DNA from 3 places in the Pseudomonas sp. WMBT8 genome. Region 3 is predicted to be linked to each of the others. Evidence: predicted binding sites of a transcription regulator. Region 3 holds the regulator's gene; each other region holds the start of a gene.

Region 1 (10,710 bases), 1.5 Mb from region 3:
TGAGTCGCGCAAATCATGAAGTCCAACCTGTATAAATTTTGTCAGTATCACGTCTGTCACATTCCTGGCGCCGGTAAATAAGCCGCGCGCGGCCTAAATTTCTGCGGATTTCTACGTCTCTATCCATGGGCTGGCATTGGCGAGTCGGCCCCGCCTTGGGCGTTCAATTTGGCTTGATGATGGGGTCTGCGTGATTATTTCCAACGGGTTGTCCAGGGTTTGCGTGGCGGGTGTGTTGCTGGGGGTGAGCCTGTGTGCGACGGCCCGCCAGGTGAGCGACGTGCAGGCGGGTGCGCTGAGCGCCGATATCCGCCGCACCGGGTTTGGTATCCCGCATATCCGCGCCAACGATGAGCGAGGCCTGGGGTATGGCATCGGCTATGCCTACGCGCAGGACAACCTGTGCCTGTTGGCCAACGAAGTGGTGACGGTCAATGGCCAGCGCGCTCGCTACTTTGGTGCCGAGCAGGCGACCCTGGAAGAGCGCAACAACCTGACCAGCGATGTGTTTTTTACTTGGCTCAATACGCCCGAAGCAGTGACGGCATTCTGGAAGGCTCAGACCCCGCAGATGCAGCAGCGTCTTGCAGGTTATGTGGCGGGGTACAACCGTTACCTGCAAGAACGCGGGACAAAGGACCGGCCGATGCAGTGCCAGGGCGCCTGGGTGCGGCCAATCACTACCAATGACCTGGTCAAGCTGACCCGCAGGTTGTTGGTGGAAGGTGGGGTGGGGCAATTTGCCGAGGCCTTGGCGGGGGCGACACCGCCCCAGCCAGGCGTGGCGGTGCAGGGCAATGTGCGAGCGTTTGAGGTCGCCACCTTGAAGCAGCAGCGTTTTGCCCTGGATCGCGGCAGCAACGCCGTGGCGGTGGGCAGCGAGCGCTCGTTCAATGGGCGCGGCATGTTATTGGCCAATCCGCACTTTCCATGGATCGGCGGCATGCGCTTTTATCAGATGCACCTGACCATCCCTGGCCAGTTGGATGTAATGGGCGCCGCCTTGCCGGGCCTGCCGGTGGTCAATATCGGCTTCAACCAGCATGTGGCCTGGACCCATACGGTGGACACATCCAAACATTTCACCCTGTATCGCCTGACCCTGGACCCGAAGGACCCGACCCGCTACTTGTTTGACGGCAAGTCGATCCCCCTGCAGAAAACCCAGGTGACCGTGCAGGTCAAGGGCGCCGAGCCCCACACCCAGACGGTCTACAGTTCGCAGTTCGGGCCGGTGGTGCAATGGCCGGGCAAGCTCGACTGGAACGGGCAATACGCTTTCAGCCTGCGTGATGCCAACCTCGGTAATGACCGCGTACTGCAGCAGTGGTACGCGATGAACCAGGCCCGCAGCCTCAAGGACTTGCAAGCCTCGGTACACCGCCTGCAAGGCATTCCCTGGGTCAACACCCTGGCAGCGGACGATCAGGGGCAGAGCCTGTACATGAACCTGTCGGTGGTGCCGAACGTCAGTGCAAAAAAACTCGAGCAATGCAGCGACCCGCGTGCCGGCCTGCAGATGATCATGCTCGACGGTGCCCACAGTGCCTGCGCCTGGGATATCGACCCGCGCGCGGCGCAGCCGGGGATCTTCGCCGCTGATCAACTGCCGCAGCTGGAACGCCGGGATTACGTACAGCACTCCAATGATTCGGCCTGGATGGCCAACCCCAAGGCGCCGCTGGCCGGCTTCTCGCCGGTGATCAGCCAGGATCACATAGCCCTGGGCGCCCGTTCGCGTTTTGCCTTGCAGCGCTTGCAGGACCTGGGCAAACAGCCGATCACCATCGCTGACCTGCAACATATGGTGCTGGACAACCAGGTGTACCTGGCCGGCCAGGTGATGCCGGATTTGCTCAAGTTCTGCGCGCAACAGACGGATGAAACCCTGAAACCCCTGTGCACCCGCCTCAAGGACTGGGACCAGAAAGCCAACCTCGACAGCGGCCTGGGCCTGGTGCATTTCATCCAGGTCATGGAGCACATGCAGCAAGTGCCGGATGTGTGGCGCGTTGCGTTCGACCCGGATCACGCGCAAACCACCCCACGCGGCTTGCTCATCGAACAGCCGCAGGTGACCAAGGCATTGCGTGAGGCGATGCTGGCGTCAATCGCCCAAGTGAGCGAGTCGGGCTTGCAGGAGGGCGCGCGCTGGGGCGATATCCAGGTCTCGGGCAGCACGCCGATGCATGGTGGGCCGCAGGAGCTGGGCATCTACAACGCCATGCAAAGCGTGCCGAGGGCAGATGGCAAGCGCGAGGTGGTCAGCGGCAGCAGTTACTTGCAGATTGTCACTTTCGACGACCAGGGGCCCAAGGCCGAAGGCGTGTTGGCGTTCTCGCTATCCAGCGATCCGGCGTCGCCCCACTTCAAGGATCAGACCCAGGCGTTCTCCGCGAAAAAGCTCAGCCCGTTGCCGTTTACCGAGCAGCAGATCAAGGCTGATCCGCAGTATCAACGGCAGGTGATCCACGAGTAGGGGATTTAGTCGGCGAGCAGGCGCGTCACGGCGGCAAAGGCCTGGTCATGCCGCGCCTGCCAATCCCCGCCAATCACCTTGAAGGGCTGGTGATGCTGCTCCAGCCAGTCGCGGCTGGCCTGGAAGAAGGCCTGGCGGTCTGCCAGGTCTGGCTGGCAGCGCTGGCCATCGGCGGTCCAGCCAATGCCTTCGGGCGACAGCAGCAGGTGCAGGTCGTAGTGGCGGGCCAGCAGCGCCTCATCGAGCCATGCCGGGGCATCGCCAAACAGGGTCAGGCTCCAGAGCTTGTTGGTCAGCAAGTGGGTGTCGAGGATCAACAGTTGCGGCTGCCGGGCGCGGCCGGCATCTTCCCAGGCCAGTTGGCCACGGGCGATGTCCGGGATGTCGGCCAGGGTCGTGTCACGCTGGTAATGGTCGATGAAATAGCGCACATATTCGCCCACCAGCACCGCGCCGAAATGCGCTTGCAGCTGCTCGGCCAGCCAGCTCTTACCGCTGGACTCGGGGCCTGCCATCACCAGCACCTTCATGTGCGCAACGCCGGGTCGGCGCGCCATTCGCGCCAGCCTTGCACGGCAATCACGGTGAACAAGGCGTAGAGCGCGGCTGTCAGGTACAGCCCTTTGTAGACAAACAGGCCGACAAAAATCACATCGACCACAATCCACAGCGCCCAACATTGCACGCGTTTTTGCGCCATCCACATCTGCGCCACCAGGCTGAAACCGGTCAGGGCGGCATCCAGCCACGGTTGCGCGGCATCGGTCCAGTGGGCCATGGCGGCGCCCAGCAACAGGCTGCCCACGGCGCCAATGGTCAGGCTCAGGAGGATGGCCTGGCCGCCAAGACGGGTGACCTGGCGCCCTTGCTTGACCTCGCCGGCGCGGGTCCACTGCCACCAACCGTAGACTTGCAGGCCGGCGTAGACCACTTGCAGCAGCATGTCCGAATACAGCTTCACTTCGAAGAACACCCAGGTGTACAGCAGCACCATGACCAGGCCGATCGGCCAGCACCATGGGTTCTGCTTGACCGTCAGCCAGACGGCAATCACCCCCAGCGCGGCGGCAAACAGTTCAAGCCCGGACATGGGATTCCTTGGAAGAGTCGAAGAGGAGGGCGATTGTACCCAACCTCCCAGGCAAATGCAGAACCCCTGTAGGCGCTGGCAAGCCAGCCCCTACACAGTGGGCGTTAGACCTTGAACTGGCGCAGCAGGCCGTTGAGCTCTTCGCTCAAGTCCTTCAGGTGCACGCTGGCCACACTCGACTGCTGGGCTGCCAGCGCAGTGCTGTGGGACAGGCCGGCAGCCTGGGTCACGTTCTGGTTGATGTCTTCCACCACATGGGCCTGTTGCAGGGTTGCGCTGGCAATCGAGGCGTTGAGGCCGTTGAGGTTGCGCAGGGCCTGGCCGATGGCATTCAGGCTGGCGCCCGCCTGGCCGGCTTGTTCGATGGTCAATTGCGAGGCCTGGTGGCTGTCGCTGATCACCTTGACTGCCGCTTCGGAATGCCCTTGCAGGCGTTCGATCATGCTCTGGATTTCGGCGGTGGACTTTTGCGTACGCTGGGCCAGCAGGCGCACCTCATCGGCAACCACGGCAAAACCACGGCCCTGTTCGCCAGCGCGGGCGGCTTCGATGGCGGCGTTGAGGGCCAGCAGGTTGGTCTGGTCGGCAATCGAGCGAATCACCTCCAGCACCCCGCCAATCTGCGTGCTTTCGGTGGACAGGGTGCGGATCACTTCCACCGCCTGGCTGATGGTGCCGGACAGCGCGTCGATCTGTTGCAGGCTGCCGTCGATATTGACCTGGCCCTGTTCGGCCTGGGTCTGGGCATCGCGCATTTCGCTGGCGGCGTGTTCGGCATTCTTGGCCACGTCCTGCACGCCGTAAGTCACTTCGTTAATAGCGGTGGCCACCAACTCCATCTGCTGGGACTGCTGCTGGCTGCGGTCATGGGCCTGGCTGGCGTTGCTGCCCAGTTCGGCGGACGACTGGCCCAGGGCATTGGCGCACACCTGCAACTGGCTGACCACCTGGCGCAGCTTGGCAGTGAAGGTGTTGAAGTGCCGCGACAGTTGCGTGACCTCGTCCTGGCCATGGGTGTCAAGGCTGCGGGTCAGGTCGCTTTCACCGCTGGCGATGTTGGCCATGGCATGCACCGCTTCTTGCAGCGGGCGCACGATGCTGCGGGCAATCAGCACCACCAGCAGGGCCATGATCAGCGCAATGCCCAGGCCGATCAGCGAGGCTTCCCACACCTGGCCACGGAACTGTGCCTGCACATCATCTACATAGACGCCGGAGCCGATGATCCAGCCCCAGGGTTCGAACAACTGGATATAAGAGGTCTTGGCCACGGGCTCAGCCGCGCCAGGTTTCGGCCAACGGTAATCGACCATGCCGGCGCCCTTGGCCTTGGCCAGGGTGACGAATTCGTTGAACACCGCAAAACCGTCCGGATCACGGATGGCCGAGAGGTTCTGGCCGTCAAGCTTGGGGTTGGCCGGGTGCATGATCATCACCGGCGTCAGGTCATTGATCCAGAAATAGTCATCCTGGTCATAGCGCAGCCCGCGCACCACGCTCAGGGCTTGCTTCTGCGCGGCTTCGCGGGTCAGTACGCCGGTGGTTTCGAGGCTGTGATAAAAATTCAGAATCCCGCTGGCGGTCTGTACCACATGCTGGGTCTGCTGGCTCTTGGCCTGGTAGAGGTCGTCGTGGATCTGCTTGAGCATCAGCAAACCCAGGGTCAGCAACATCAACACGGCGACTATCAGGATCATCCAGAGGCGCCGGCTGATCGACATATTGCGCAAACTATTCATAGTCTTGTCACTCCGCGTTCTTATAATTTTCGGTGCTGCGTTGATCAGCCAGTGATAACGCGAAGCGAAATCCGGGCTTGTCTGATAGGCTTTCGGCCCGGAATCAAAAAACCTGAGTGCTGCCTGATTTTTCACAGAATTTTTGCAGTTCAGCCTTGATCCTGCGCGCGGCCTTGCAGCGTGCTCATCGTTAGTGAACACCTAGAAAATATCAACGAGGCATGCCGTCGCATGACCTTTTGGGGGAATAATGGATCTTTGGACCGCCTTTCAGGCACTGATACTTGGCATTGTCGAAGGGCTGACGGAGTTCTTGCCGATCTCCAGTACCGGGCACCAGATTATCGTCGCCGATTTGCTCGACTTCGGTGGCGAACGCGCCATGGCGTTCAACATCATCATTCAACTGGGCGCCATCCTGGCGGTGGTCTGGGAGTTCCGGCGCAAGATCCTTGACGTGGTGACCGGCCTGCCGACCCAGCGCAACGCCCAGCGCTTTACCATCAACCTGCTGATCGCCTTCCTGCCGGCGGTGGTGCTGGGGGTGATTTTTGCCGACCTGATCCACGAATACCTGTTCAACCCGATCACCGTGGCCACTGCGCTGGTGATCGGTGGGGTGATCATGTTGTGGGCCGAGCGCCGCGAGCATGTCATCCATGCCGAAACCGTCGATGACATCACCTGGAAAGACGCCTTGAAAGTCGGCTTTGCCCAGTGCCTGGCGATGATTCCGGGCACGTCGCGTTCCGGTTCGACCATCATCGGCGGCCTGCTGTTCGGCCTGTCGCGCAAGACGGCGACCGAGTTCTCGTTCTTCCTGGCAATGCCAACCATGGTCGGCGCGGCGGTGTATTCGGGCTACAAGTACCGTGAGCTGTTCCAGCCTGCGGACCTGCCGGTGTTCGCCCTCGGCTTTGTGGTCTCGTTCATCTTCGCAATGATTGCGGTGCGCGGTCTGCTCAAGTTCATCGCCAGCCACAGCTACGCGGTGTTTGCCTGGTACCGCATTGCGTTCGGCTTGCTGATCCTGGCCACCTGGCAGTTCGGCTGGATTGACTGGGCGGCGGCCAAGGCGTGATGACCATCCAGCATCCGCGCTTCAAGGCCCTGGTGTTTGTGCTGTTGTGTGCCGTGCCGTTGTTTGGCGCGGCACTGCTGGCGTATCGCGGGGTGTCGCTGATCCCGCTGGCGGCCTATGGGCTGGTCAGTGTGGTGACGTTTTGCTTGTACTGGAGCGACAAGCGCAAGGCCCAGAGCGACAGCTGGCGCACCCCGGAAAAGATCCTGCACGCGATGGAGCTGGCCGGTGGTTGGCCCGGTGCGTTGGTCGCACAGCAGGTGTTTCGCCACAAGACGCGCAAGGTGTCGTATCAGGTGGTGTTCTGGTTGATCGTGGTGCTGCACCAAGTGTTCTGGATCGATCAGTTGTTTCTGGGTGGCACGCTGCTGGCGGTCTTCTAGCTGTGTGGGGCTTGGGAGCGAAGCTGCGCTCCCACAGGGGTATGTGCATGTCTCGATGATCAAGCTGTGTGCAAGACGACCTGGACTGGCTTACTCGTCCAGCCTCAGGCCGATCTGCGTACGCTTGGGCAGTTTGCTCACCACCAACTGGTGGGAGCGCTGCAGCAAACCGCGCAACTCCTCGCCGCCCAGCGGGTAGGGCAGTTGCATGATGATCCACTGCGCGCGTGCCAGGTACGGCGCCGGGTGGATGCCCGGGCGGTCCACGTGGCCGAGGAACAGCTCCTTGTCGACCTTGAACGCCAGGGAGTCACCCCGCAGGTTCTGCAACGCGAACATCTTGTTGCCGGCAATCGAGAACACCCGCACTCCACCCCATTTGTAATCCTCGCGCGCACCGGGCAGGCCCAGGCAGAACTGGGCGACGTCGTCTTCGGTCATGATCCGGGTGTTCATAGCAGGCGATCTCCGCAATTGTTGAAGGCGTGGGCCAAAAAGTCGATCCAGGCGCGCACCGCTGGGGATACGCCGCGTCGGTGCGGGTACACCGCTTGCAGCCAGCCGCCAGGCAGTGACCATTCGGGTAGCAATTGCACCAGCTGGCCGGTTTCCAACTCCTGCTCGCAGTACATCATCGGCAGCACGGTGAAACCCAGGCCGGCGAGGGCGCTGGCCTTGCGCACCAGGAAGTCGTCGATGCCCAGGCGTGCCTCCATGGCCAGGTCGGTGGCATTACCGGCAGGGTCGAGCATGCGCAGGTGGACCATGCGGTCGGCTTCCAGGGCGCCCAATACCGGCAGGTGCTTGAGGTCGGCCGGGGTGTTGATCTGATGGCCACGCACAAACTCGGGGCTGGCGACCATGGCCGTCTGCGCCTGACGCAGGCGGCGGGTCACCAGCAGCGGGTCTTCGTCCCCCAGTTCGCGCACGCGCAGGGCCACGTCCACGCCCTCGGCTACCAGGTCGACGCGGCGATTGATCAGCATCATCTCCAATTGCACCAGCGGGTGGGCTGCGAGAAATTGCGCCACCACCGTCGGCAGGATTTCGTGGGCCAGGCCCACCGGGCAACTGACGCGCAGGCGGCCACGGGGCTCGCTGGACATGTTGGCCACGGCTTCGTCGGCCATTTCCGCTTCCAGCAGCATCGCCTGGCAATGCCCCAGGTAGCGTTCGCCGACGGCGGTCAGGGTCAGTTGCCGGGTGGTGCGCTGCAACAGGCGGGCGCCGAGGCGTTCCTCCAGTTCGGCAATGCGCCGTGACAGCCGCGACTTGGGGATCCCCAGCAGCCGGCCAGCGGCCGCGAAGCCACCGGCTTCCACCACCTTGGCGAAATAGTAGAGGTCATTGAGGTCTTGCATGTTGGGCCTATTGTCCTGTCAGTGGGACGAACTATCGCATTTTAACCGGCTAATCGGCTATTGGATTGATCTGTAGGATTCTCTCCATCAGATCGCCCGGTGGCGGTCCTCACTTGGAGATCCCACATGAAACTCTTGCATATCGATTCCAGCATCCTCGGCGACAACTCGGTATCCCGTCAGTTGAGCCGCGAAGTGGTCAAGGCCTGGCAAGCGGCCGAGCCGGGTGTGGAAGTCACCTACCGCGACTTGGCCAGCGAAGGGATCAACCATTTTTCCGGGATCACCCTGGGCGCCCTGGGCACCGCTGCCGAACTGCGTGATGCGGTGCAGAAGCACGAAGCCGACCTGAGCGCCTCGACCCTGGCCGAGTTCCTGGCGGCCGACGCGGTGGTCATCGCCGCGCCGATGTACAACTTCACCATCCCCACCCAACTCAAGGCCTGGATCGACCGCATTGCTGTTGCCGGCCAGACGTTCCGCTACACCGAAGCCGGCCCCCAAGGCCTGTGCGGCAACAAGAAAGTCATCGTGGTCTCCACCGCCGGTGGTCTGCACGTGGGCCAGCCGACCGGTGTGGCGCACGAGGACTACTTGAAGGTGCTGCTGGGCTTCTTCGGCATTACCGACGTTGAGTTCGTACGTGCCCACGGCCTGGCCTATGGTGACGAAGCACGCAGCAAGGCGCTGAACGACGCCAATGCGCAGATCAGCGAGCAACTGTTCGTCGCTGCGTAGGAGATTTCACCGCGGCTCGCTATCAATCTGATTCGAGGCGCCTAAACTCTGTATTCTGCTGACCTGAAAACCAGCGGATTACGGAGTTTTTTGTTTTGGGTGGGCGAATCTGGCGCAGGTTATGCAACACAGGGCCATACCGCCCACTCGCAGGCGTCACGCAGCACAGGTGGACATCCCCATGATGCGTCTTTGTGCAGTCTTGCTGGTTTCCCTGTTCGGCGGCCTCGTTCCAGTGCACGCCGCCGTGGCCCCGCACCCCCATTGGAGCGTGGGCTATCACCGCATGAGCTTTCTCGACCCGCTGGATTCGCAGCCGATGAAAGCCATCGCCTTTTATCCGTCCACCGGCCGCGAATATATCAGCCAGGTGGGCGCCTATCGCGTCGCCGCCACCGAGGATGCCAAGGTCGCCATTGGCCGCTTCCCGCTGTTGATGTTGTCCCATGGCAACACCGGCACGCCCCTGGCCTTGCACGATTTGGCGACGTCGCTGGCGCGCAAGGGGTTTGTGGTGGTGGCGGTGCTGCATCCTGGCGACAACTACAAGGACCACAGCCGCCTGGGCACCTTGAGCAACCTGTATGGCCGCCCGATCCAGATTTCGGCAGCGATTAGCGCCACCTTGGGCGACCCAATGCTGTCGCCGTTCGTCAATGTCGACCAGGTGGGCGTGATCGGCTATTCGGCAGGCGGCGAGACGGCGCTGATCCTGGCCGGGGCCAAGCCGGATTTCGAGCGTTTGCGCCGCTATTGCATGGAACGCCCCGAAGACCGTGACGCTTGCACGACCAAGGGCGAGCTGGTGGTCGACCGCGATGACCTGCAACCCCAGGCCGACTCCCGGATCCATGCGTTGATGCTCATGGCCCCGCTGAGCCTGATGTTTGGTCGGCACACCCTGGGCGACGTGCATGTGCCGGTGCTGCTGTATAGCGGCGACGGTGACAAGCTGGTAGCCGTGGATAAAAACGCCGCCGCCCTGGCGCGCAAGCTGCCGCAGCCGCCGGATTTCAAGCTGTTGGCCGGGGCCGGGCACTTTATCTTCATGGCCCCTTGCGATGATGAGCAGTTGGCGCTGATGCCGGCGCTGTGTACGGATGCCGATGGGGTGGACCGCGAGGGCATTCACCGTGACCTGATTTCCGAGGCCGGGCGTTTTTTCGGGCGCACCCTTGGCCAGCACTCGCGGGCCGGCCTACAGACCGCCGATCAATAGGCCCGGCGCATCAGCAGCAGGGTCAGGCCCAGGCCTGTGACGGACAGTAGCGCCGCGCCAAAGAAAATCCACGAGTAGCCCAGGTTCAACGCCACCGCGCCCATCAACGGCCCGGCAATCGCCAGCGCCAGGTCAAAAAACACCGCATAGGCACTCAGACCCGCGCCCCGGCTGCTGTTGGGCACCTGTTTGATAGCTTCGACGCCCAATGCCGGGTACACCAGGGACAGGCCAAAGCCGGTGAGGCCGGCGCCGACCAGGGCGATGGCGGGAGAGGGTGCGAGCCATAGCAGGGCCAGGCCGAGGGTTTCCAGGGTCATGCAGGCAATCGCTGCGCGAAACCCGCCAAAGCGGTTGATGCTGGAGATAAACAGCAGGCGCGAGAGGATAAAGCAGATGCCAAACACCGTCAGGCACCAGGCGGCGCCGGTCCAGCCGCGGCTCAGGTAGAACAGGGTAATGAAGGTGGTCAGGGTGCCGTAGCCAATGGATGCCAGGCACAGGCTGGCGCCAAACGGCGCAATCCGCCCGAACACCGCCCAGAACGGCAGGCGCTCGCCGCGCACCACCGGCACCGAGGGCTTTTTGCGAATCAGCACCAGGCCCAGCCCGGCCAGCAC
Region 2 (10,710 bases), 1.8 Mb from region 3:
TGAGCTCTTAGTGGCGCAGCTAACGCATTAAGTTGACCGCCTGGGGAGTACGGCCGCAAGGTTAAAACTCAAATGAATTGACGGGGGCCCGCACAAGCGGTGGAGCATGTGGTTTAATTCGAAGCAACGCGAAGAACCTTACCAGGCCTTGACATCCAATGAACTTTCTAGAGATAGATTGGTGCCTTCGGGAACATTGAGACAGGTGCTGCATGGCTGTCGTCAGCTCGTGTCGTGAGATGTTGGGTTAAGTCCCGTAACGAGCGCAACCCTTGTCCTTAGTTACCAGCACGTTATGGTGGGCACTCTAAGGAGACTGCCGGTGACAAACCGGAGGAAGGTGGGGATGACGTCAAGTCATCATGGCCCTTACGGCCTGGGCTACACACGTGCTACAATGGTCGGTACAGAGGGTTGCCAAGCCGCGAGGTGGAGCTAATCCCACAAAACCGATCGTAGTCCGGATCGCAGTCTGCAACTCGACTGCGTGAAGTCGGAATCGCTAGTAATCGCGAATCAGAATGTCGCGGTGAATACGTTCCCGGGCCTTGTACACACCGCCCGTCACACCATGGGAGTGGGTTGCACCAGAAGTAGCTAGTCTAACCTTCGGGAGGACGGTTACCACGGTGTGATTCATGACTGGGGTGAAGTCGTAACAAGGTAGCCGTAGGGGAACCTGCGGCTGGATCACCTCCTTAATCGACGACATCAGCTGCTCCATAAGTTCCCACACGAATTGCTTGATTCATTGAAGAAGACGAAAAGAAGCAGCCCGAAATTGGGTCTGTAGCTCAGTTGGTTAGAGCGCACCCCTGATAAGGGTGAGGTCGGCAGTTCGAATCTGCCCAGACCCACCAATTTTGTGTGGGAAACGCCTGTAGAAATACGGGGCCATAGCTCAGCTGGGAGAGCGCCTGCCTTGCACGCAGGAGGTCAACGGTTCGATCCCGTTTGGCTCCACCACTACTGCTTCTGTTTGTATAAAGCTTAGAAATGAGCATTCCATCATTGTGATGGTGAATGTTGATTTCTAGTCTTTGACTAGTTCGTTCTTTAAAAATTTGGGTATGTGATAGAAAGATAGACTGAACGTTACTTTCACTGGTAACGGATCAGGCTAAGGTAAAATTTGTGAGTTACTCAAATTGAGTATTATCGAATTTTCGGCGAATGTCGTCTTCACAGTATAACCAGATTGCTTGGGGTTATATGGTCAAGTGAAGAAGCGCATACGGTGGATGCCTTGGCAGTCAGAGGCGATGAAAGACGTGGTAGCCTGCGAAAAGCTTCGGGGAGTCGGCAAACAGACTTTGATCCGGAGATGTCTGAATGGGGGAACCCAGCCATCATAAGATGGTTATCTTAAGCTGAATACATAGGCTTAAGAGGCGAACCAGGGGAACTGAAACATCTAAGTACCCTGAGGAAAAGAAATCAACCGAGATTCCCTTAGTAGTGGCGAGCGAACGGGGACTAGCCCTTAAGTGGCTTTGAGATTAGCGGAACGCTCTGGAAAGTGCGGCCATAGTGGGTGATAGCCCTGTACGCGAAAATCTCTTAGTCATGAAATCGAGTAGGACGGAGCACGAGAAACTTTGTCTGAATATGGGGGGACCATCCTCCAAGGCTAAATACTACTGACTGACCGATAGTGAACTAGTACCGTGAGGGAAAGGCGAAAAGAACCCCGGAGAGGGGAGTGAAATAGATCCTGAAACCGTATGCGTACAAGCAGTGGGAGCCCACTTTGTTGGGTGACTGCGTACCTTTTGTATAATGGGTCAGCGACTTATTTTCAGTGGCGAGCTTAACCGAATAGGGGAGGCGTAGCGAAAGCGAGTCTTAATAGGGCGTCTAGTCGCTGGGAATAGACCCGAAACCGGGCGATCTATCCATGGGCAGGTTGAAGGTTGGGTAACACTAACTGGAGGACCGAACCGACTACCGTTGAAAAGTTAGCGGATGACCTGTGGATCGGAGTGAAAGGCTAATCAAGCTCGGAGATAGCTGGTTCTCCTCGAAAGCTATTTAGGTAGCGCCTCATGTATCACTGTAGGGGGTAGAGCACTGTTTCGGCTAGGGGGTCATCCCGACTTACCAAACCGATGCAAACTCCGAATACCTACAAGTGCCGAGCATGGGAGACACACGGCGGGTGCTAACGTCCGTCGTGAAAAGGGAAACAACCCAGACCGTCAGCTAAGGTCCCAAAGTTATGGTTAAGTGGGAAACGATGTGGGAAGGCTTAGACAGCTAGGAGGTTGGCTTAGAAGCAGCCACCCTTTAAAGAAAGCGTAATAGCTCACTAGTCGAGTCGGCCTGCGCGGAAGATGTAACGGGGCTCAAACCATACACCGAAGCTACGGGTATCACCCTCGGGTGATGCGGTAGAGGAGCGTTCTGTAAGCCTGTGAAGGTGAGTTGAGAAGCTTGCTGGAGGTATCAGAAGTGCGAATGCTGACATGAGTAACGACAATGGGTGTGAAAAACACCCACGCCGAAAGACCAAGGTTTCCTGCGCAACGTTAATCGACGCAGGGTTAGTCGGTCCCTAAGGCGAGGCTGAAAAGCGTAGTCGATGGAAAACAGGTTAATATTCCTGTACTTCTGGTTATTGCGATGGAGGGACGGAGAAGGCTAGGCCAGCTTGGCGTTGGTTGTCCAAGTTTAAGGTGGTAGGCTGGAATCTTAGGTAAATCCGGGATTCTAAGGCCGAGAGCTGATGACGAGTTACCCTTTGGGTGACGAAGTGGTTGATGCCATGCTTCCAAGAAAAGCTTCTAAGCTTCAGGTAACCAGGAACCGTACCCCAAACCGACACAGGTGGTTGGGTAGAGAATACCAAGGCGCTTGAGAGAACTCGGGTGAAGGAACTAGGCAAAATGGCACCGTAACTTCGGGAGAAGGTGCGCCGGTGAGGGTGAAGGACTTGCTCCGTAAGCTCATGCCGGTCGAAGATACCAGGCCGCTGCGACTGTTTATTAAAAACACAGCACTCTGCAAACACGAAAGTGGACGTATAGGGTGTGACGCCTGCCCGGTGCCGGAAGGTTAATTGATGGGGTTAGCTAACGCGAAGCTCTTGATCGAAGCCCCGGTAAACGGCGGCCGTAACTATAACGGTCCTAAGGTAGCGAAATTCCTTGTCGGGTAAGTTCCGACCTGCACGAATGGCGTAACGATGGCGGCGCTGTCTCCACCCGAGACTCAGTGAAATTGAAATCGCTGTGAAGATGCAGTGTATCCGCGGCTAGACGGAAAGACCCCGTGAACCTTTACTATAGCTTTGCACTGGACTTTGAATTTGCTTGTGTAGGATAGGTGGGAGGCTTTGAAGCGTGGACGCCAGTTCGCGTGGAGCCAACCTTGAAATACCACCCTGGCAACTTTGAGGTTCTAACTCAGGTCCGTTATCCGGATCGAGGACAGTGTATGGTGGGTAGTTTGACTGGGGCGGTCTCCTCCTAAAGAGTAACGGAGGAGTACGAAGGTGCGCTCAGACCGGTCGGAAATCGGTCGTAGAGTATAAAGGCAAAAGCGCGCTTGACTGCGAGACAGACACGTCGAGCAGGTACGAAAGTAGGTCTTAGTGATCCGGTGGTTCTGTATGGAAGGGCCATCGCTCAACGGATAAAAGGTACTCCGGGGATAACAGGCTGATACCGCCCAAGAGTTCATATCGACGGCGGTGTTTGGCACCTCGATGTCGGCTCATCACATCCTGGGGCTGAAGCCGGTCCCAAGGGTATGGCTGTTCGCCATTTAAAGTGGTACGCGAGCTGGGTTTAGAACGTCGTGAGACAGTTCGGTCCCTATCTGCCGTGGACGTTTGAGATTTGAGAGGGGCTGCTCCTAGTACGAGAGGACCGGAGTGGACGAACCTCTGGTGTTCCGGTTGTCACGCCAGTGGCATTGCCGGGTAGCTATGTTCGGAATAGATAACCGCTGAAAGCATCTAAGCGGGAAACTAGCCTCAAGATGAGATCTCACTGGAACCTTGAGTTCCCTGAAGGGCCGTCGAAGACTACGACGTTGATAGGTTGGGTGTGTAAGCGCTGTGAGGCGTTGAGCTAACCAATACTAATTGCCCGTGAGGCTTGACCATATAACACCCAAGCAATTTGTTTCTCGAAAGAGCATCAGATTGCGGTGTGTGAAGACGAAATGAACCGAAAGTTCGAATCTCACAAAACACCGAAAGCTGTCACATACCCAATTTGCTGAAGCGAGGCACTTGCCGCGACTCAGTACCCGAATTTCTTGACGACCATAGAGCATTGGAACCACCTGATCCCATCCCGAACTCAGCAGTGAAACGATGCATCGCCGATGGTAGTGTGGGGTTTCCCCATGTGAGAGTAGGTCATCGTCAAGATTAAATTCCAAAACCCCTGTTTGCTAACGCAGACAGGGGTTTTGTTTATGTAGAAGTCCATGAATTTCACCGGACCGTTGCTAGCGCAACGCTCTGGTACACAGAATTTCTTGACGACCATAGAGCATTGGAACCACCTGATCCCATCCCGAACTCAGCAGTGAAACGATGCATCGCCGATGGTAGTGTGGGGTTTCCCCATGTGAGAGTAGGTCATCGTCAAGATTGAATTCCGAAACCCCCGTCTGCTAGCGCAGACGGGGGTTTTGTCGTTCTGGGGACCTAAGTGTCCAATCCTGACCGCCTGTCGGCTTCTTACATAAAAAGAAGATGTATCCCACAAATTCCTAAGATTTATCCAGCCTTGGCCGAAAGCCTGATGAGCCATGCGTGCACCGAAATAGAGCGGTCGTAGAGTCCGCCTATACCGTACATGGAACGTTGCATTCGGCACGCTCACCCCCTTTTGGCAAAAAGAAGTCGATGAAATGAATCTCAAGTTCAGTCATAAAATTCTGTTGGCCGCGTCAGGCGTCGTGGTTTTGGCCTTCGCGCTGTTTACGTTGTACAACGACTACCTGCAGCGCAATACCATCAGGCAAAACCTGGAGTCATCTATCCAGCAGTCGGGTGACCTGACTGCCAGCAGTGTGCAGAACTGGCTCAGTGGCCGGGTGCTGGTCCTGGAGAACCTTGCGCAGAACGTTGCTCACCAAGGCAGCAATGCCGACCTCCCCGGCCTGGTTGATCAACCGGCGTTCACCTCGAACTTCCAGTTCACCTACGTCGGTTCAACCAACGGTGTCTTCACCCAGCGTCCTGACGCGAAAATGCCTGATGGCTACGATCCGCGTCAGCGCCCTTGGTACAAGCAAGCGGTCGCTGCCGACAAACCCATGCTGACCCCGCCTTATATGGCCGCCGTCGGTGGTTTGATCGTCACCATCGCGATGCCGGTCAAGAAAAATGGTGAGCTGCTGGGTGTAGTGGGTGGCGACTTGAGCCTGCAAACCTTGGTGAAGATCATCAACTCGGTGGACTTCGGCGGGATTGGCCACGCGTTCCTGGTCAGCGGCGATGGGCAGGTGATTGTCAGTCCTGACCAAGAACAGGTAATGAAAAACCTCAAGGATATCTATCCGGGCAGCACCGTCCGTATTGAGAAGATCAACCAGGATGTGGTCCTCAATGGCCAGGACCGCATCCTGTCCTTCACCCCGATCAGCGGCTTGCCTGGTGCGGACTGGTACATAGGGCTGTCGATCGATAAAGACAAAGCCTACGCCCCCCTAAGTAAGTTCCGCACCTCCGCCTTGATCGCAATGTTCATTGCCGTCACTGCAATTGCCGTATTGCTGAGCCTGTTGATCCAGGTGCTGATGCGCCCGCTGACCACCATGGGTCGCGCCATGCAAGACATTGCCCAGGGCGAGGGCGACCTGACCCGCCGCCTGGTCGTGGAAAGCAAAGATGAATTCGGTGAGCTGGGTGGTGCGTTCAACCAGTTTGTCGAGCGTATCCATGCCTCGATCAGCGAAGTGTCCTCGGCGACCAGGCATGTACACGATCTTTCCCAGCGCGTGATGGCATCGTCCAACGCCTCGATCATCGGTTCTGACGAGCAGAGCGCCCGTACCAACAGCGTTGCCGCGGCCATTAACGAACTGGGTGCCGCCACCCAGGAAATCGCCCGTAACGCCGCTGACGCCTCGCAACACGCCAGTGGCGCCAGCGAGCAAGCCGATGACGGTCGCCAGGTCGTAGAGAAAACCATCCTGGCGATGTCCGAGTTGTCGCAGAAGATCAGCCTGTCCTGTACGCAGATCGAAACCTTGAATGCCAGTACCGACAACATTGGCCATATCCTCGATGTGATCAAAGGCATCTCCCAGCAAACCAACCTGCTGGCCCTCAACGCCGCTATTGAAGCCGCCCGTGCTGGTGAAGCCGGCCGTGGTTTTGCCGTGGTGGCTGACGAAGTGCGCAACCTGGCCCACCGTACCCAGGAGTCGGCAGAGGAGATCCACAAGATGATCACCTCGTTGCAGATCGGCTCACGCGAAGCCGTGACCACGATGAATGCCAGCCAGGTGTCCAGCGAAGAAAGCGTCGAGGTTGCCAACCAGGCCGGTGAACGCTTGATCAGCGTGACCCAGCGTATCGTCGAGATCGACGGCATGAACCAGTCGGTGGCCGCTGCCACCGAGGAGCAGACCGCCGTGGTGGAGACGCTCAATGTTGATATCAACCAGATCAACCTGCTGAACCAACAAGGTGTGGCCAACCTCAACGAGACCTTGAAAGACTGTGACGCGCTGTCACAACAAGCCAATCGCTTGAAGCAACTGGTCGACAGTTTCAAGATCTGATCACCCTGCCAGTCAATGTGGCGCAGTGCAGCAATGCACTGCGCCATTTTTTTCAGCCAAGCAGTCGGCGCACGTTATCCAGTGCACTGTCGGCGAAGGCCTGGATGAATTGTTCAAATCCCTCTTTGTCGCTGGCATCAACGGGTTCGGCGATGATGGTCCAGGTCGCCCGCGCCTGATTCTCCCCCAGCGACTCAACGCTCATTGCGGCCCACAGCCGGGCCACGCCCAAGGTGTTATAGATCGTCGTCCAGGTCATGTGCATCGCCTGCGCATCGTGGCTATTGAGCTGTTCCACGACCACATTGCCGTCGTGGAAGCATTTCTTGCGCAGCGATCCCACACCGCTGCCGATCATCGTGATACCTGCCAGGGCAGGGATGAACGCGTCAAAGCCTGCGAAGCGACCCACGACCCCCCACAGGTTGACGGCGCTGCAGGCAATCGCCACAGATGACACCACAGGCCTGCCCACGGGGTTTTGGATCAACGTATCGGGTTGCAGCTGTCTCATAAGTTTTTCCCTGGTGGCGGTGTCACAGAAAGCCGATGGCATTGAGGTACTGGCACCCTCTGCGTAACAGCGCGGGTGCTTTTTCGGGGTATTGCATGCCCATCTGCTCGACGCCATAGCGTGCGTTCTCGTGGCGAATCATCGAGATATCGCCAATGTCTTCTCCCAGCCCATTGAGGTAAAACCCGAGCACGCCAAACAGGGCATTCTCGCGACCCACTTCACCTAGCTGGTGTTGCCAATCCGCCACGCTTACCAATTCGAACGCATGACCTGCCTGGCGGAACGACTCCACGTAGGTTTCCCACCGCAGTGGCTGCGGATTGTGCAGGTTGAACACGCTGCGCTCGGCAACGCAGTTGCCACTGTGGAAGGCAATGAACTGCGCCAGGAAATCCACCGGCATCAGGTCGAAGTTCAAGCCCAGGCGTGGCACCCGGCCCAGCTGCAGCGAGCCCTTGAGCATCAGCATCAGGCGGTTTTTGTGTGGTTGGCAGACGCCGTTGCGGCTATTGAAACTGATGTTCCCGGGGCGATAGATGTTGATCCAGGCGCCTTGCCCCGCAGCGCGCCCCAAGAGGCGTTCAGCCACCCATTTGGAAAGGTTGTAGCCGTTCTTGATGTAGAGCGGCGGGGTACTTGCCGCAGGCGCTTCAAGCACCTGCCCGTCGGCTCCGACGCTGCTTGATGCGGATAATGTGGAGACAAAATTGAGCACCTTCTTACAGTGGGTTTCGCACAGTCGCAGGCACTCAAGCACCGGTTCCACGTTGTCCTTGGCCAGCGATGCGTAGTCCATGACGTGATTGACGTGGGCCGCGCTGTGTATCAGCACCCCGTACTGGCGGGCGAGGTGTTCATAGACATGGGCCTCAAGCCCCAGGCGAGGTCGGCGCAGGTCGGTGGCGTACACCCGCACGCGGCTCAGGTCCAGGTGTTCCAGGCGGTATTCACGCAACGCCTCGGCAAACCGTGTAGCGGCTGATTGCCCTGGGTTTTCGCGCACCAGGCAGGCGACTTCTGTCGCTCCGGCCATCAGCAAGGCCTCGACGATGTGCACACCCAAAAAGCTGTTGGCGCCGGTCACGATCGCCTTGTGGCGATTGCCCGCGCGCGCTCCTGGCAACAGGCTTATGTCCAGCGCGCGTAGCGCGTCGCTGATCGCCCGGTCGCTGGGGGCAGCACCTGGCAGGCTGTCGCTCATCAACGCGGCGAGGGTCTGCACCGTTGGCGCTTCGATAAACCGGTTGAGGGGCAGGCTGCGCCCGTACAACTCGCGAATCCGCAGGAGCATGGTTGAAAGCAGAATGGAGTGACCGCCGAGATGGAAAAAGCTGTCGTCAGTCGACATCTCGTCGACCGGCAACCCCAGCAGTTCACTCCACAGGCCCAGCAATTGCCCTTCCAGCGGTGTTTGGGGGTGGCGTTGAGGGTTTTCCGAGACGGCTTGAACCGTCAGCGCCAGTAAGGCCTGGCGGTCAACCTTGCCATTGCTGCCAGAGGGCAGGCTCGTCAGCTCTGTGCACACGGTCGGCTGCATATAGTCCGGCAGCATTTGCCTGGCATGTTGCTTGAGCGCGGCCAGGGCTGCGCCCGAACCATTGGGATCAGGCTGTGCCACAAACGCCAGGACCCGTCGATCACGGTCAATCACCACCGCGACCTGGCGAAACAGCTGGCTGGCGCGCAAGCACTGCTCGATCTCTTGGGGCTCGACCCGAAAACCACGGATCTTCACCTGCTGGTCCTGGCGCCCGACCAGCGCGATACCCTCGGCCGTCCATTTCGCCATGTCGCCCGTGCGGTACGCGTGCAAGGCCTGGCCGTCAGGCAGCCCAAGGCGCACAAAGTGCTCGGCGGTCTGGCGTGGCTGGTTTAGATACCCAAGGCTCACCCCGGGGCCGACGATGTACACCTCGCCAACTACCTGGTCCTCGACCGGCTGGCGCTGCTCGTCGAGGATCAGCACCTGGCTGTTGGCGATGGGTATGCCGAGGTTGAGGTTGCTGTCGTCAGCCTGCATCCGACGGCTGCTGACCAGCACTGTGGCTTCCGTCGGGCCATAGAGGTTGTGCAAGGCGCATTGCCCGGCCATCTGCCGGATGACATGGGGCTCACAGATATCACCGCCGGTCAGCAGGTGTTGCAGGCCCAACGGTCGGTCCATTGGCAGCAGGCTCAACAGCGCCGGCGGCAGGAAGGCATGGGTGACGCGCTGTTGCTGGATCAGTTCAACCAACTGGAGTGGGTCACGACGCTGTTCTTCACTGGGAACAATCAGGGTCGCGCCCTGGTTCAGGGCTGGAAAGAGATCGACCAGCGAAGAGTCGAAACTCACGGACGAAAATTGCAGTACACGGCTGTGCTCGCTGAGTTCGACATGCTGGCTGTACCACGCCGAAAAATGCGCCAGGTTTTGCTGGCTGAGCAACACCCCCTTGGGCTGGCCGGTAGTGCCCGAGGTGTAAAGCACCATGCTGGCGCTATCAGCCGTGGGCGAGGTGAGCGCCAAGGGGCAATTGTCGTCCACGTGCTGGCTGTCCATGCGGCTGACGTCCACCGCCATGAAATGCTTGCGCAAGGGATGTTGGCCATCATCGAGCAACACCACGGCCCCGGCGTTTTCCAGCATGGCTCGTTGGCGCGGCAGCGGGTGGCCCGGCTCGAGCGGCAGATACACCGCGCCGCAACCCAGGGTCGCCAGAATGCTGGCGTACAACTCGATCGACTTGCCCAGGCAGATCCCGACCACGGGCGCCGGCCCCGGCCCGAGCAAGGGTTGTAGAACCTGCCGGATGGCCAGGCTGTGTCGCAACAGCTGTCGATAGCTCAGGCTAAGCCCGGCAATCTCCAGGGCCGGCCGGTCGGCGAAGACCCGCAAGCTCTGCTCCAACTGTTTGATCAGCGGCGTCCGGGCTTTTTGCAGGAGCGCCGGGTCAGCGGTCCGGTTGAGGCGATGCAGGTAGGCCAGTCCTTCCAGGCCTTGCAGGCTCTGCTCGGCAAACGTGGCGGCGCTAGCACGTTGTGTGAAGTGCCCGGGGTTGCGCGAAAAGCCGCTGACCTGCAGCGCGACCCACTTGACCAGGTGCGTCACTGCCTGGCGTCGCAGTCGTTGGCCGTTGCCACAGGCTGGCGGTGTCAGGTCCAGCGCGGCCAGCAACTGGCGTGTGCGGTCATAGCAGCGTATTTGCAGGGCTGGCAGGCCACACTCACTCATCGGGCCGATGCACAGGCGCAGGCTCATCATGGTCACGCCGGCCAGTTCCTGGGCGAGGGGCTGGGTGCCATCTTCAATCAGCAAGTCGATTGCCGGCGCCTGCGCGGCAAGGTCATGCCCATAGGGTTGCAGTGCCTGCCCCAGTTCATGCAAGGCCGCACTGCTACCGACCAGGCTAATCCCAAGGCGTCTCATGACTGGCCCCCGGCTGCCGGCAGGTAGGCACTCAACG
Region 3 (10,710 bases):
AGGCCGGCGCGGCTGGCGTCACGCAGGCGCGTGTCCACCGGGATATAGCCTTGCCAGATGGTTTCGGGGTAGGCATCGCGCAGTACGCGCAGGGTGCCGAGGGAGGCCTGGGTGCGACGGTCAAACAGGGTCGGCACGATGCTGAACGGCAACGCCTGTTTGCGCGAACGGTTGATCATGGTCAGGGTGCTGACCATGCGCTCCAGGCCCTTGACCGCCAGGTGCTCGGTTTGCACCGGGATCACCAGTTGCTGGCTGGCCGCCAGGGCATTGACCATCAGCACGCCGAGCAATGGCGGGCTGTCGATGATGGCGTAGTCGAAGTCCTGCCACAGTTGCGCCAGGCTCTTGGCGATCACCAGGCCCAGGCCACTTTGCCCCGGCGACTGGCGCTCGAGGGTGGCCAGGGCGGTGCTGGAGGGCAACAGGGAAATCTTCTCGTTGCTGGTGGGCAACAGCAGTTGCCCGGGCAAGCCTGTGGGGACGCTGCCCTTGTGCAGGAACAGGTCGAAGCAGCTGTGTTCCAGCGCATCCGGGTCGTAGCCGAAATAACTGGTCATCGAGCCGTGGGGATCCAGGTCGACAATGACCACGCGCTTGCCCGCCTCGGCCAGCAGGCCGGCTAAGGCGATGGAGGTGGTGGTCTTGCCGACCCCACCTTTTTGATTGGCAACTGCCCAGACTCTCATTCGGATTGTTCCTCCCGGCAGGCACTGGCTCGACCGAGAAATAGCACGAGGTTATAGAGCCGGTGACGGAGAATTGACGGCACTCCCGCGTTCCGGCGGCTTTACGGGCGTCGGTGCAGTTTGTGTGCCAGCCCGCTTCATTGCTGCATCAGGTTGTGCATTGGCCGCACCGGTGGCGGTCAGGCTGCGCCGCACATCGAGGTTGCGCGACACCACCAACACCACCCGCCGATTGCGCGCGCGGCCTTCGGCCGTCGCATTATTGGCCACCGGCTGGAATTCGCCATAGCCCACCGACGCCAGGCGCCCAGGGTTGACCCCCTGCATGGCGAGCATGCGCACGATGCTCGCCGAGCGTGCCGACGACAACTCCCAATTGGTGGGAAATTGCGCGGTATGGATCGGCTGGTCATCGGTAAAGCCTTCGACGTGGATCGGGTTGTCGAAGGGCTTCAAGATGGCCGCCACCTTGTCGATGATGCTGAAGGCAATATCGCTGGGCAGCGCGTCGGCACTGGCAAACAGCAGGCTGGAATTGAGCTCGATCTCCACCCACAGCTCGTTGCCGCGAATAGTCATCTGGTTGGAGCTGATCAGGTCGCCAAACGCCGCGCTGATATCGTCGGCGATGCTCTTGAGCGGGTCGCTGCCGCCACTGATGCCGGCGTCGGTCTCGTCGCTGTCCTTGACCAACGGTTTGGCCGGGGTGGTGGTCTTGGGCCGCTCGTCGCCAATGGGGATTGGCTTGAGCGCCCGGTCCGAGTCGGTAAATACCCCTACCAGGGCTTCGGAGATGACCTTGTACTTGCCTTCGTTGATCGAGGAAATGGAGTACATCACCACGAAAAAGGCGAACAGCAAGGTGATGAAGTCGGCGTAGGACACCAGCCAGCGTTCATGGTTGACGTGCTCTTCAGGCTCGCGGCGGCGACGGCTCACAGGCAATACCCCCCATCAATCCATGAAGCCCTGGAGCTTCAATTCGATGGACCGCGGGTTCTCGCCCTCGGCAATCGACAGGATGCCTTCGAGCAGCATTTCCCGGTAACGGGACTGGCGCATGGCAATGGATTTGAGCTTGCTGGCAATCGGTAGCAGCAATAGGTTGGCACTGGCCACACCATAGATGGTGGCGACGAACGCCACGGCGATGCCGCTGCCCAGTTGCGAGGGGTCGGCCAGGTTGCCCATCACATGGATCAAGCCCATCACCGCACCGATGATGCCGATGGTCGGCGCGTAGCCGCCCATGCTTTCAAAGACTTTGGCCGCGTTGATATCACGGCTTTCCTGGGTGTAGAAGTCCACTTCAAGGATGCTGCGGATGGCTTCCGGCTCCGCGCCGTCGACCAGCAGTTGCAGGCCTTTGCGCGCGTAGCTGTCGGGCTCGGCATCGGCCACGCCTTCAAGGCCCAGCAAGCCTTCCTTGCGCGCGGTAAGGCTCCAGTTGACCACGCGGTCGATGCCGCCGGCCAAATCCACGCGCGGCGGGAAAATGATCCACACCAGGATCTGCATCGCCCGCTTGAACGAGCTCAGGGGCGATTGCAACAGCGCCGCGCCGACGGTGCCGCCGATCACGATCAACGCTGCCGGGCCGTTGGCCAGGGCGCCAAGATGGCCGCCTTCCAGGTAGTTGCCGCCAATAATGGCGACAAACGCCAGAAGAATCCCAACCAGGCTCAACACATCCATCAGTGACAGGCCTCCACCAGATGCTTGCCGATGTCATCCAGGCTGTAGACCGCGTCGGCCAGGTCGGCCTTGACGATGGCCATGGGCATGCCATAGATCACGCAGCTGGCTTCATCCTGGGCCCAGATCGAGCTGCCGCCCTGCTTGAGCAGGCGTGCGCCTTCGCGACCGTCGGCGCCCATGCCGGTGAGGACCACCGCCAGAACTTTGTCGCCGTAGGACTTGGCCGCCGAACCGAAGGTGATATCCACGCACGGCTTGTAGTTCAGACGCTCGTCACCCGGCAGGATTTTCACCGCGCCGCGACCGTCGACCATCATTTGCTTGCCACCTGGGGCCAGCAACGCCAGGCCCGGACGCAGAATGTCGCCGTCTTCGGCTTCCTTGACGCTGATGCGGCACAGCTTGTCCAGGCGCTCGGCAAAGGCCTTGGTGAATGCGGCGGGCATGTGCTGGATGAGCACGATGGGCGCGGGGAAGTTGGCCGGCAACTGGGTCAAGACCCGCTGCAAGGCCACCGGGCCGCCGGTGGAGGTCCCGATCGCCACCAGTTTGTAGGCCTTGCGTTTGGGCGCAGGCGACGCCGGACTCGGCGCCGCTGTGCGCGCCGGGGCCACGGCAGGCCGTGCCACCGGGGCTGGGGCCGGGCGCCCGAAACTGCTGCTGGTCGGTGCCGGCGCCGCTACCGGGGCGGGAGCCACCGGCGCGCGGAAGCTGCTGCGGTTGCTGCGCGAGATGCTGTGCACCTTCTCGCAGAGCATCTGCTTGACCTTTTCCGGGTTGCGCGAGATGTCTTCGAAATTCTTCGGCAGGAAGTCCACGGCGCCAGCGTCCAGCGCGTCGAGGGTCACTCGGGCGCCTTCGTGGGTCAGCGACGAGAACATCAAGACCGGGGTCGGGCAACGCTGCATGATGTGGCGCACGGCGGTGATGCCATCCATCATCGGCATCTCGTAGTCCATGGTGATCACGTCCGGCTTCAATGCCAGGGCCTGATCAATCGCCTCTTTGCCGTTGGTGGCCGTTCCGACCACCTGGATGTTGGAATCCGCTGAAAGAATTTCCGAGACGCGGCGGCGGAAGAAACCCGAATCGTCCACCACCAGAACCTTGACTACCATAACCACTCCGTTAGGCCGGGCGAGGGACAACCGCCCTGCCCGGGCCGAATCAAATACGCCGTGCGGCGTAACGCTTGAGCATGCTCGGAACATCGAGAATCAGCGCGATCCGACCGTCACCGGTAATGGTCGCACCCGACATGCCTGGCGTTCCTTGCAGCATCTTGCCCAATGGCTTGATGACCACTTCTTCCTGGCCAACCAGTTGATCGACGACAAAGCCGATACGCTGGGTGCCCACGGACAGGATCACCACGTGGCCTTCGCGCTGTTCTTCATGAGCGGCGGACGCCACCAGCCAACGCTTGAGGTAGAACAGCGGCAGGGCCTTGTCCCGCACAATCACCACTTCCTGGCCATCGACCACATTGGTGCGCGACAGGTCGAGGTGGAAGATTTCGTTGACGTTGACCAGCGGGAAGGCGAACGCCTGGTTGCCCAGCATCACCATCAGGGTCGGCATGATCGCCAGGGTCAACGGCACCTTGATGACGATCTTCGAGCCCTGGCCCTTGGTCGAGTAGATATTGATCGAGCCGTTGAGCTGGCTGATCTTGGTCTTCACCACGTCCATGCCCACGCCACGGCCGGACACGTCGGAAATCTCGGTCTTGGTCGAGAAGCCCGGGGCAAAAATCAGGTTGTAGCACTCAGTGTCGGTGAGGCGGTCGGCGGCGTCCTTGTCCATGACGCCGCGCTTGACCGCGATACCGCGCAGGATATTGGAGTCCATGCCTTTGCCGTCATCGGTGATCGACAGCAGGATATGGTCGCCTTCCTGTTCGGCGGCCAGGATCACTTTGCCCAGGCGCGGCTTGCCGCTGGCTTCGCGCTCTTCGGGGGTTTCCACACCGTGGTCGACCGCGTTGCGCACCAAGTGGACCAGCGGGTCGGCCAGGGCCTCGACAAGGTTTTTGTCGAGGTCGGTTTCTTCGCCCACCAGTTCCAGGGCGATCTCTTTCTTCAACTGCCGGGCCAAGTCACGGACCAGGCGCGGGAAGCGCCCGAAAACCTTCTTGATCGGCTGCATGCGCGTCTTCATCACCGCGGTCTGCAGGTCGGCAGTGACCACGTCGAGGTTCGACACGGCCTTTTGCATGGCTTCGTCGCCGCTGTTCAGGCCCAGGCGCACCAGGCGGTTACGCACCAGCACCAGTTCGCCGACCATGTTCATGATGTCGTCCAGGCGCGCGGTATCGACCCGCACGGTGGTTTCGGCTTCACTGGCCGGGGCTTTCTCGGCAACTGCCGGCGCGCGGGCTGGCGCCGGGGCGGCGGCACGGGCCGCAGCCGGTGCAGCAGCCTTGGCGGCAGCGGGTGCCGGCTTGGCCACCGCTGCGGTGGCGGTCGCGGTGGCTGCGGCGCCAGGCGCTACTTCGGAGAACTTGCCCTTGCCGTGCAATTCGTCGAGCAGGGATTCAAATTCATGGTCGGTGATCAGGCCATCCGCCGCCGGTGCCGCAGCAGCAGGCGTGGCAGCGGCAGGCGTGGCAGCGGCAGGTGCAACCGCCGCAGCGACTGCCGGCAGGGCATCGGCGGCAAACGAGCCTTTGCCGTGCAACTGATCCAGCAGTGCTTCAAATTCGTCGTCGGTAATGTCGGTGCTGGCCGCTGGCGCTGCCGGCTCCACAGGCGCCGGTGTGGCTGCCACGGCGTCCGGGGCGAACTGGCCCTTGCCGTGCAACTGGTCGAGCAATGACTCGAACTCGGCGTCGGTGATGTCTTCGCTGGTCGGCACCATGGCCGGCGCAGCCGCTGCCGGTGCTTGTGCCTCGGCCTTGACGGCATTGAGGGAGTCCAGCAGTTGTTCGAATTCGCTGTCGGTAACGTCGGGTTCAGCCACCGGCTCAGGCGCCGCCTCAACCACCGGGGCGGCAGATACAGCGGCAGGCTCTGCCAGGCGCGCCAGGGCGGCCAGCAGTTCCGGGGTGGCAGCCGTAATCGGTGCGCGTTCGCGCACTTCATTGAACATGCCGTTGACCGCGTCCAGGGCTTCGAGGATCACGTCCATCAATTCCGAATCAACGTGACGCTCACCCTTGCGCAGGATGTCGAACACGTTTTCGGCGATGTGGCAGCACTCCACCAGCTCATGGAGCTGGAGGAAGCCGGCGCCCCCTTTTACAGTGTGAAAACCGCGAAAAATTGCATTGAGCAGGTTCGCATCATCCGGTCGGCTTTCCAGCTCGACCAGTTGCTCGGACAACTGCTCTAGAATTTCGCCGGCCTCTACAAGGAAATCCTGAAGGATTTCTTCATCGGCGCCGAAGCTCATATTGCGTGCTCCTTAGAAGCCTAAACTGGACAGCAAATCGTCTACGTCATCTTGACCTGACATAACGTCTTCACGTTTATCGGCATGAATCTGCGGACCTTCACCCTTGGCGAGGTGTTTTTGTGGATCTTTTTCCGAGAGGATCGCTTCGCGGTCGTGTTCGATGCCGGCAAAACGGTCGACCTGACCGGCCATCAGCACCAGTTTGAGCAGGTTGCTTTCCACTTCGGTGACCAGCAGGGTCACGCGCTTGATCACCTGGCCGGTCAGGTCCTGGTAGTCCTGGGCCAGCAGGATGTCATTGAGGTTGCTGGAAACCGTGCGGTTTTCCTGCTCGCTGCGTGACAGGAAACCCTCGACCCGGCGCGCCAGCTCGCGAAATTCTTCAGCACCCACTTCGCGCCGCATGAAGCGCCCCCAGTCAGCGCTCAACGCCTTGGCCTCATTGGCCATGCCGTTCACCAGGGGCGTGGCGTTTTCCACCAGGTCCATGGTGCGATTGGCTGCCGCCTCAGTCAGCCTGACCACGTAGGACAGGCGTTCGGTGGCATCGGTGATCTGCGAGATTTCCTCGGCCTGGGGCATGTGCGGGTCGATCTGGAAATTGACGATCGCACTGTGCAACTCACGGGTGAGCTTGCCCACTTCCTGATACAGGCCGCGGTCGCGGGTCTGGTTGAGCTCATGGATCAACTGCACTGCGTCGCCGAACTGGCCTTTTTCCAGGCTTTCGACGAGTTGGTGAGCATGTTTTTTCAGGGTCGACTCAAAGTCGGCCTGCGATGATTCTTTATGCTCCATAGCTCCCCCGTGGCAGCATCAATGACCGATGCGTTCGAAGATTTTTTCAATCTTCTCTTTCAAGGCCAGTGCAGTGAATGGCTTGACCACGTAGCCGTTGACCCCGGCCTGGGCGGCTTCGATGATCTGTTCACGCTTGGCTTCAGCGGTCACCATCAGCACAGGCAGGCTGCGCAGCTTTTCATCAGCGCGCACGTGGCGCAGCAGATCGATACCGGTCATGCCAGGCATGTTCCAGTCGGTTACCAGAAAGTCGATGCTCCCGCTGTTGAGGATCGGAATCGCCGTAATACCGTCATCCGCCTCGACCGTGTTAGTGAACCCAAGGTCACGCAACAGGTTTTTTATGATCCGCCGCATCGTTGAGAAGTCATCAACGATGAGGATTTTCATGTTCTTGTCCAATTCGACCTCCAAGCAGTCTTAAACGCGTCCAGCACCTGGGCGCGCCATATCATTCAACAGGCATTACACAAAAAGGACTGCTGGGGCACATCACGGGCCGCTCCCGCCGGGCTTGCGCCGTGGCGGTTATCGTTCGCACTGTCCCCACACTGCCTGTCAGCGCGCTCGCCACTCTCCCAAACGCCCCCGCAAGCGGGCCGCGCATTGGCTATGTAGCTGGCTGACCCGCGATTCGCTGACCCCCAGGACCTCACCGATTTCCTTGAGGTTCAGCTCTTCGTCGTAGTACAGCGCCAACACCAGCCGCTCACGTTCCGGCAGATTGGCAATCGCCTCTGCCAGGGCGCCCTGGAAGCGTTCATCTTCCAGGTCGCGTGAAGGCTCCTGGTGAGCGCTCGCGCCATCCTCGTGCAGCCCTTCATGTTCGCCGTCCTGCAGCAGGTCGTCGAAACTGAACAGGCGGCTGCCCAAGGTATCGTTCAAAATCCCGTAGTAATCGTCGAGACTCAATTGGAGTTCGGCCGCAACTTCGTGATCTTTAGCGTCGCGACCGGTTTTTGCTTCAATTGAGCGAATTGCGTCACTCACCATCCGGGTATTGCGGTGGACCGAACGCGGCGCCCAATCACCTTTACGCACTTCATCGAGCATCGCGCCACGGATACGGATACCCGCATACGTCTCGAAACTCGCACCCTTGCTCGCGTCGTACTTGGTCGACACTTCGAGCAGGCCGATCATCCCCGCCTGGATCAGGTCTTCGACCTGGACACTGGCGGGCAGGCGTGCCAGCAGGTGGTAGGCAATGCGCTTGACCAGGGGCGCATAGCGCTCGATCAATTCGCCCTGGCTGTCACGCGCTGATTTTTTGTAAAGGTTGTAGCCGCTGGCTGTCATAGCACCGGTCCCGCACTCGTCTGATGCACCAATCGCTCGACGAAAAACTCCAGATGCCCCCGGGGATTGGCGGGCAGTGGCCAGGTATCGACCTTCTGAGCAATTGCCTTGAACGCCAACGCGCATTTCGAACGAGGGAACGCTTCATAGACTGCACGCTGCTTTTGCACAGCCTTGCGCACACACTCGTCATAGGGAACTGCGCCGACGTATTGTAAGGCGACATCGAGGAAGCGATCCGTGACCTTGGTCAACTTGGCGAACAGGTTGCGCCCTTCTTGCGGGCTCTGGGCCATGTTGGCAAGCACGCGGAAGCGGTTCATGCCGTAGTCGCGGTTGAGCAGTTTGATCAGGGCGTAGGCGTCGGTGATCGAGGTGGGTTCGTCGCAGACCACCAGCAATACTTCTTGCGCGGCGCGCACGAAGCTGACCACGGACTCGCCGATCCCGGCGGCAGTGTCGATCACCAGCACGTCGAGGTTGTCGCCGATATCACTGAAGGCCTGGATCAGGCCGGCGTGCTGCGCCGGGCTCAGATGCACCATGCTCTGGGTGCCGGAGGCGGCCGGGACGATGCGAATCCCCCCAGGCCCCTGCAACAGCACGTCGCGCAGCTCACAGCGGCCTTCAATGACATCGGCCAGGGTATGTTTGGGCGTCAGTCCCAGCAGAACGTCAACGTTCGCCAGGCCCAGGTCGGCATCCAGCAGCATGACGCGGCGGCCAAGCTCTGCCAGGGCCAGGGACAAATTCACTGACACGTTAGTTTTCCCGACGCCACCTTTGCCGCCGGTCACCGCGATCACCTGTACGGGATGCATGCTGCCCATGTTCTTTCTTTACCTTGTCTTGCTTAGCCGCAGGCTACATAGGGTGGCCGCGGTAGCAGACCATCGATGTAGGTACATTGCACTGTGTTGCATGTTGCCGTTCAGCCGACCCGCTTGGCTGGGTTGTGATAGAGGTCGGCGAACATATCCGCCATCGCCTCTTCACTGGGTTCGTCCTGCATTTGCACACTGACCGCGCGGCTGACCAACTGATGACGGCGCGGCAGATGCAAGTCATCCGGGATCCGCGGCCCGTCGGTCAGGTAGGCGACCGGTAATTCATGGCTGATGGCAAGGCTCAACACTTCGCCCAGGCTTGCGGTTTCATCCAGCTTAGTCAGGATGCAACCGGCCAGCCCACAACGTTTGTAGCTGTGGTACGCAGCAGTCAGAACCTGTTTCTGGCTGGTTGTTGCAAGTACCAGGTAATTTTTCGACTTGATCCCGCGCCCGGCCAGGCTTTCCAGTTGCATGCGCAATGCCGGGTCGCTGGCTTGCAGGCCAGCGGTATCGATCAGCACCACGCGCTTGCGCAGCAGCGGGTCGAGGGCGTTGGCCAGGGACTGGCCCGGGTCGACATGGGTCACCGGCACATTGAGGATCCGGCCCAGGGTCTTGAGCTGTTCCTGGGCACCGATGCGGTAGCTGTCCATGCTCACCAGCGCAATGTTATGGGCGCCGTACTTGAGGACATAACGGGCGGCCAGCTTGGCCAGGGTGGTGGTCTTGCCCATGCCGGCAGGGCCGACCATGGCAATCACGCCACCTTCTTCAAGGGGTTCGATTTCCGGGGTCTGGATCATCCGCGCCAGGTGCGCCAGCAACATGCGCCAGGCCTGGCGAGGCTCTTCTATGCCGGTGGTCAGTTCCAGCAAGTCGCGCGACAACGGGCCGGACAGGCCGATGCGTTGCAGGCGGCGCCAGAGGTTGGCCTGTTGCGGCTTGCTGCCTTGCAACTGGTTCCAGGCCAGCGAGCCCAACTGCACTTCCAGCAGTTCACGCAGGCCATTGAGTTCAAAACGCATCGAGTCGAACACGCGCTGGTCGACCGCAGCGGCCGGTGCTGGCGCGGCGGGACGTGGCGGCTCGACAAAAGTCGGTTCGACGAGTGGCTCGGCCGCCGTCAGCGGCAGGCCGGCAAACAATTGGCGATTGGTGGTCGCATCGCTGTCGCCACGCATGCTCAGCTCGGCCTGGGCCGAGACAATACGCGAGGCGGTCTTGCGCAACTCGTCTTCGAGTTCCATGTTCGGCACGCGCGGCGCCAAGGCCTGGGGTTTGTAATCCAGGGCAGCCGTCAGCTCGACACCGCCGGCAATGCGACGGTTACCGATAATAGCCGCGTCGGCGCCCAGTTCATCACGAACCAGCTTCATGGCCTGACGCATATCGGCGGCGAAAAAACGCTTTACTTGCATAACCCACTACCTCAGCCGTTGGGCCCTACTGTCGCGACGATAGTCACTTGCTTATTGTCAGGAATTTCCTGGTAAGCCAAAACGTGCAAATTCGGTACTGCCAGGCGTCCAAACCGCGACAACATCGCCCGGACGGGGCCTGCCACCAGCAGAATCACCGGTTGGCCCTGCATTTCCTGGCGCTGTGCGGCGTCAATCAACGAACGCTGCAGCTTTTCAGCCATGCTTGGCTCCAGCAGGACGCCCTCTTCCTGGCCCTGCCCTGCCTTCTGGATACTATTGAGCAATATTTGTTCCAACCTTGGTTCCAAGGTGATCACAGGCAGCTCAGAGTCAAGCCCTACAATGCTTTGGACGATGGCGCGCGACAAACCGACGCGCACCGCAGCCACCAGCGCGGCAGTATCTTGACTCTTGGCGGCATTGTTGGCGATAGCCTCGGCAATGCTGCGAATGTCCCGCACCGGTACCTGTTCGGCCAACAGCGCTTGCAGCACCTTGAGCAGTTGCGACAGCGACAACACCCCCGGCACCAGCTCTTCGGCCAGCTTTGGCGAGGCCTTGGCCAGCAATTGCATG

The links. Region 3 encodes FliA, which starts transcription of late flagellar genes. Its sites were predicted from a motif close to CTAAAGTTTNNNNNNNNNNNGCCGNTAA; they were not measured.
Region 1: a site for FliA is predicted at 5,398-5,425, ahead of ACO77H_RS13705 (methyl-accepting chemotaxis protein). Genes of this name have one in related genera too.
Region 2: a site for FliA is predicted at 4,726-4,753, ahead of ACO77H_RS00595 (methyl-accepting chemotaxis protein). Genes of this name have one in related genera too.

What each region holds. Positions count from the first base shown of each region.
Region 1 covers NZ_CP188096.1:2,911,298-2,922,007, forward strand. Annotated here, with positions in the region: gene ACO77H_RS13690 (acylase) at 191-2,479, shown strand; gene ACO77H_RS13695 (AAA family ATPase) at 2,485-3,009, opposite strand; gene pnuC (nicotinamide riboside transporter PnuC) at 3,006-3,569, opposite strand; gene ACO77H_RS13705 (methyl-accepting chemotaxis protein) at 3,674-5,308, opposite strand; gene ACO77H_RS13710 (undecaprenyl-diphosphate phosphatase) at 5,559-6,389, shown strand; gene ACO77H_RS13715 (DUF1294 domain-containing protein) at 6,389-6,772, shown strand; gene ACO77H_RS13720 (MmcQ/YjbR family DNA-binding protein) at 6,863-7,213, opposite strand; gene ACO77H_RS13725 (LysR substrate-binding domain-containing protein) at 7,225-8,133, opposite strand; gene ACO77H_RS13730 (FMN-dependent NADH-azoreductase) at 8,260-8,871, shown strand; gene ACO77H_RS13735 (alpha/beta hydrolase family protein) at 9,053-10,090, shown strand; gene ACO77H_RS13740 (MFS transporter) at 10,084-10,710, opposite strand, start outside.
Region 2 covers NZ_CP188096.1:118,641-129,350, forward strand. Annotated here, with positions in the region: rRNA gene ACO77H_RS00565 (16S ribosomal RNA) at 1-701, shown strand, start outside; tRNA gene ACO77H_RS00570 (tRNA-Ile) at 784-860, shown strand; tRNA gene ACO77H_RS00575 (tRNA-Ala) at 891-966, shown strand; rRNA gene ACO77H_RS00580 (23S ribosomal RNA) at 1,215-4,108, shown strand; rRNA gene rrf (5S ribosomal RNA) at 4,263-4,378, shown strand; rRNA gene rrf (5S ribosomal RNA) at 4,488-4,603, shown strand; gene ACO77H_RS00595 (methyl-accepting chemotaxis protein) at 4,867-6,747, shown strand; gene ACO77H_RS00600 (SRPBCC family protein) at 6,800-7,261, opposite strand; gene ACO77H_RS00605 (amino acid adenylation domain-containing protein) at 7,284-10,673, opposite strand; gene ACO77H_RS00610 (diiron oxygenase) at 10,670-10,710, opposite strand, start outside.
Region 3 covers NZ_CP188096.1:4,381,469-4,392,178, forward strand. Annotated here, with positions in the region: gene ACO77H_RS19775 (ParA family protein) at 1-689, opposite strand, end outside; gene motD (flagellar motor protein MotD) at 741-1,628, opposite strand; gene ACO77H_RS19785 (flagellar motor protein) at 1,644-2,384, opposite strand; gene ACO77H_RS19790 (protein-glutamate methylesterase/protein-glutamine glutaminase) at 2,384-3,505, opposite strand; gene ACO77H_RS19795 (chemotaxis protein CheA) at 3,555-5,780, opposite strand; gene ACO77H_RS19800 (protein phosphatase CheZ) at 5,793-6,581, opposite strand; gene ACO77H_RS19805 (chemotaxis response regulator CheY) at 6,600-6,974, opposite strand; gene fliA (RNA polymerase sigma factor FliA) at 7,143-7,883, opposite strand; gene fleN (flagellar synthesis regulator FleN) at 7,880-8,713, opposite strand; gene flhF (flagellar biosynthesis protein FlhF) at 8,815-10,131, opposite strand; gene flhA (flagellar biosynthesis protein FlhA) at 10,143-10,710, opposite strand, start outside.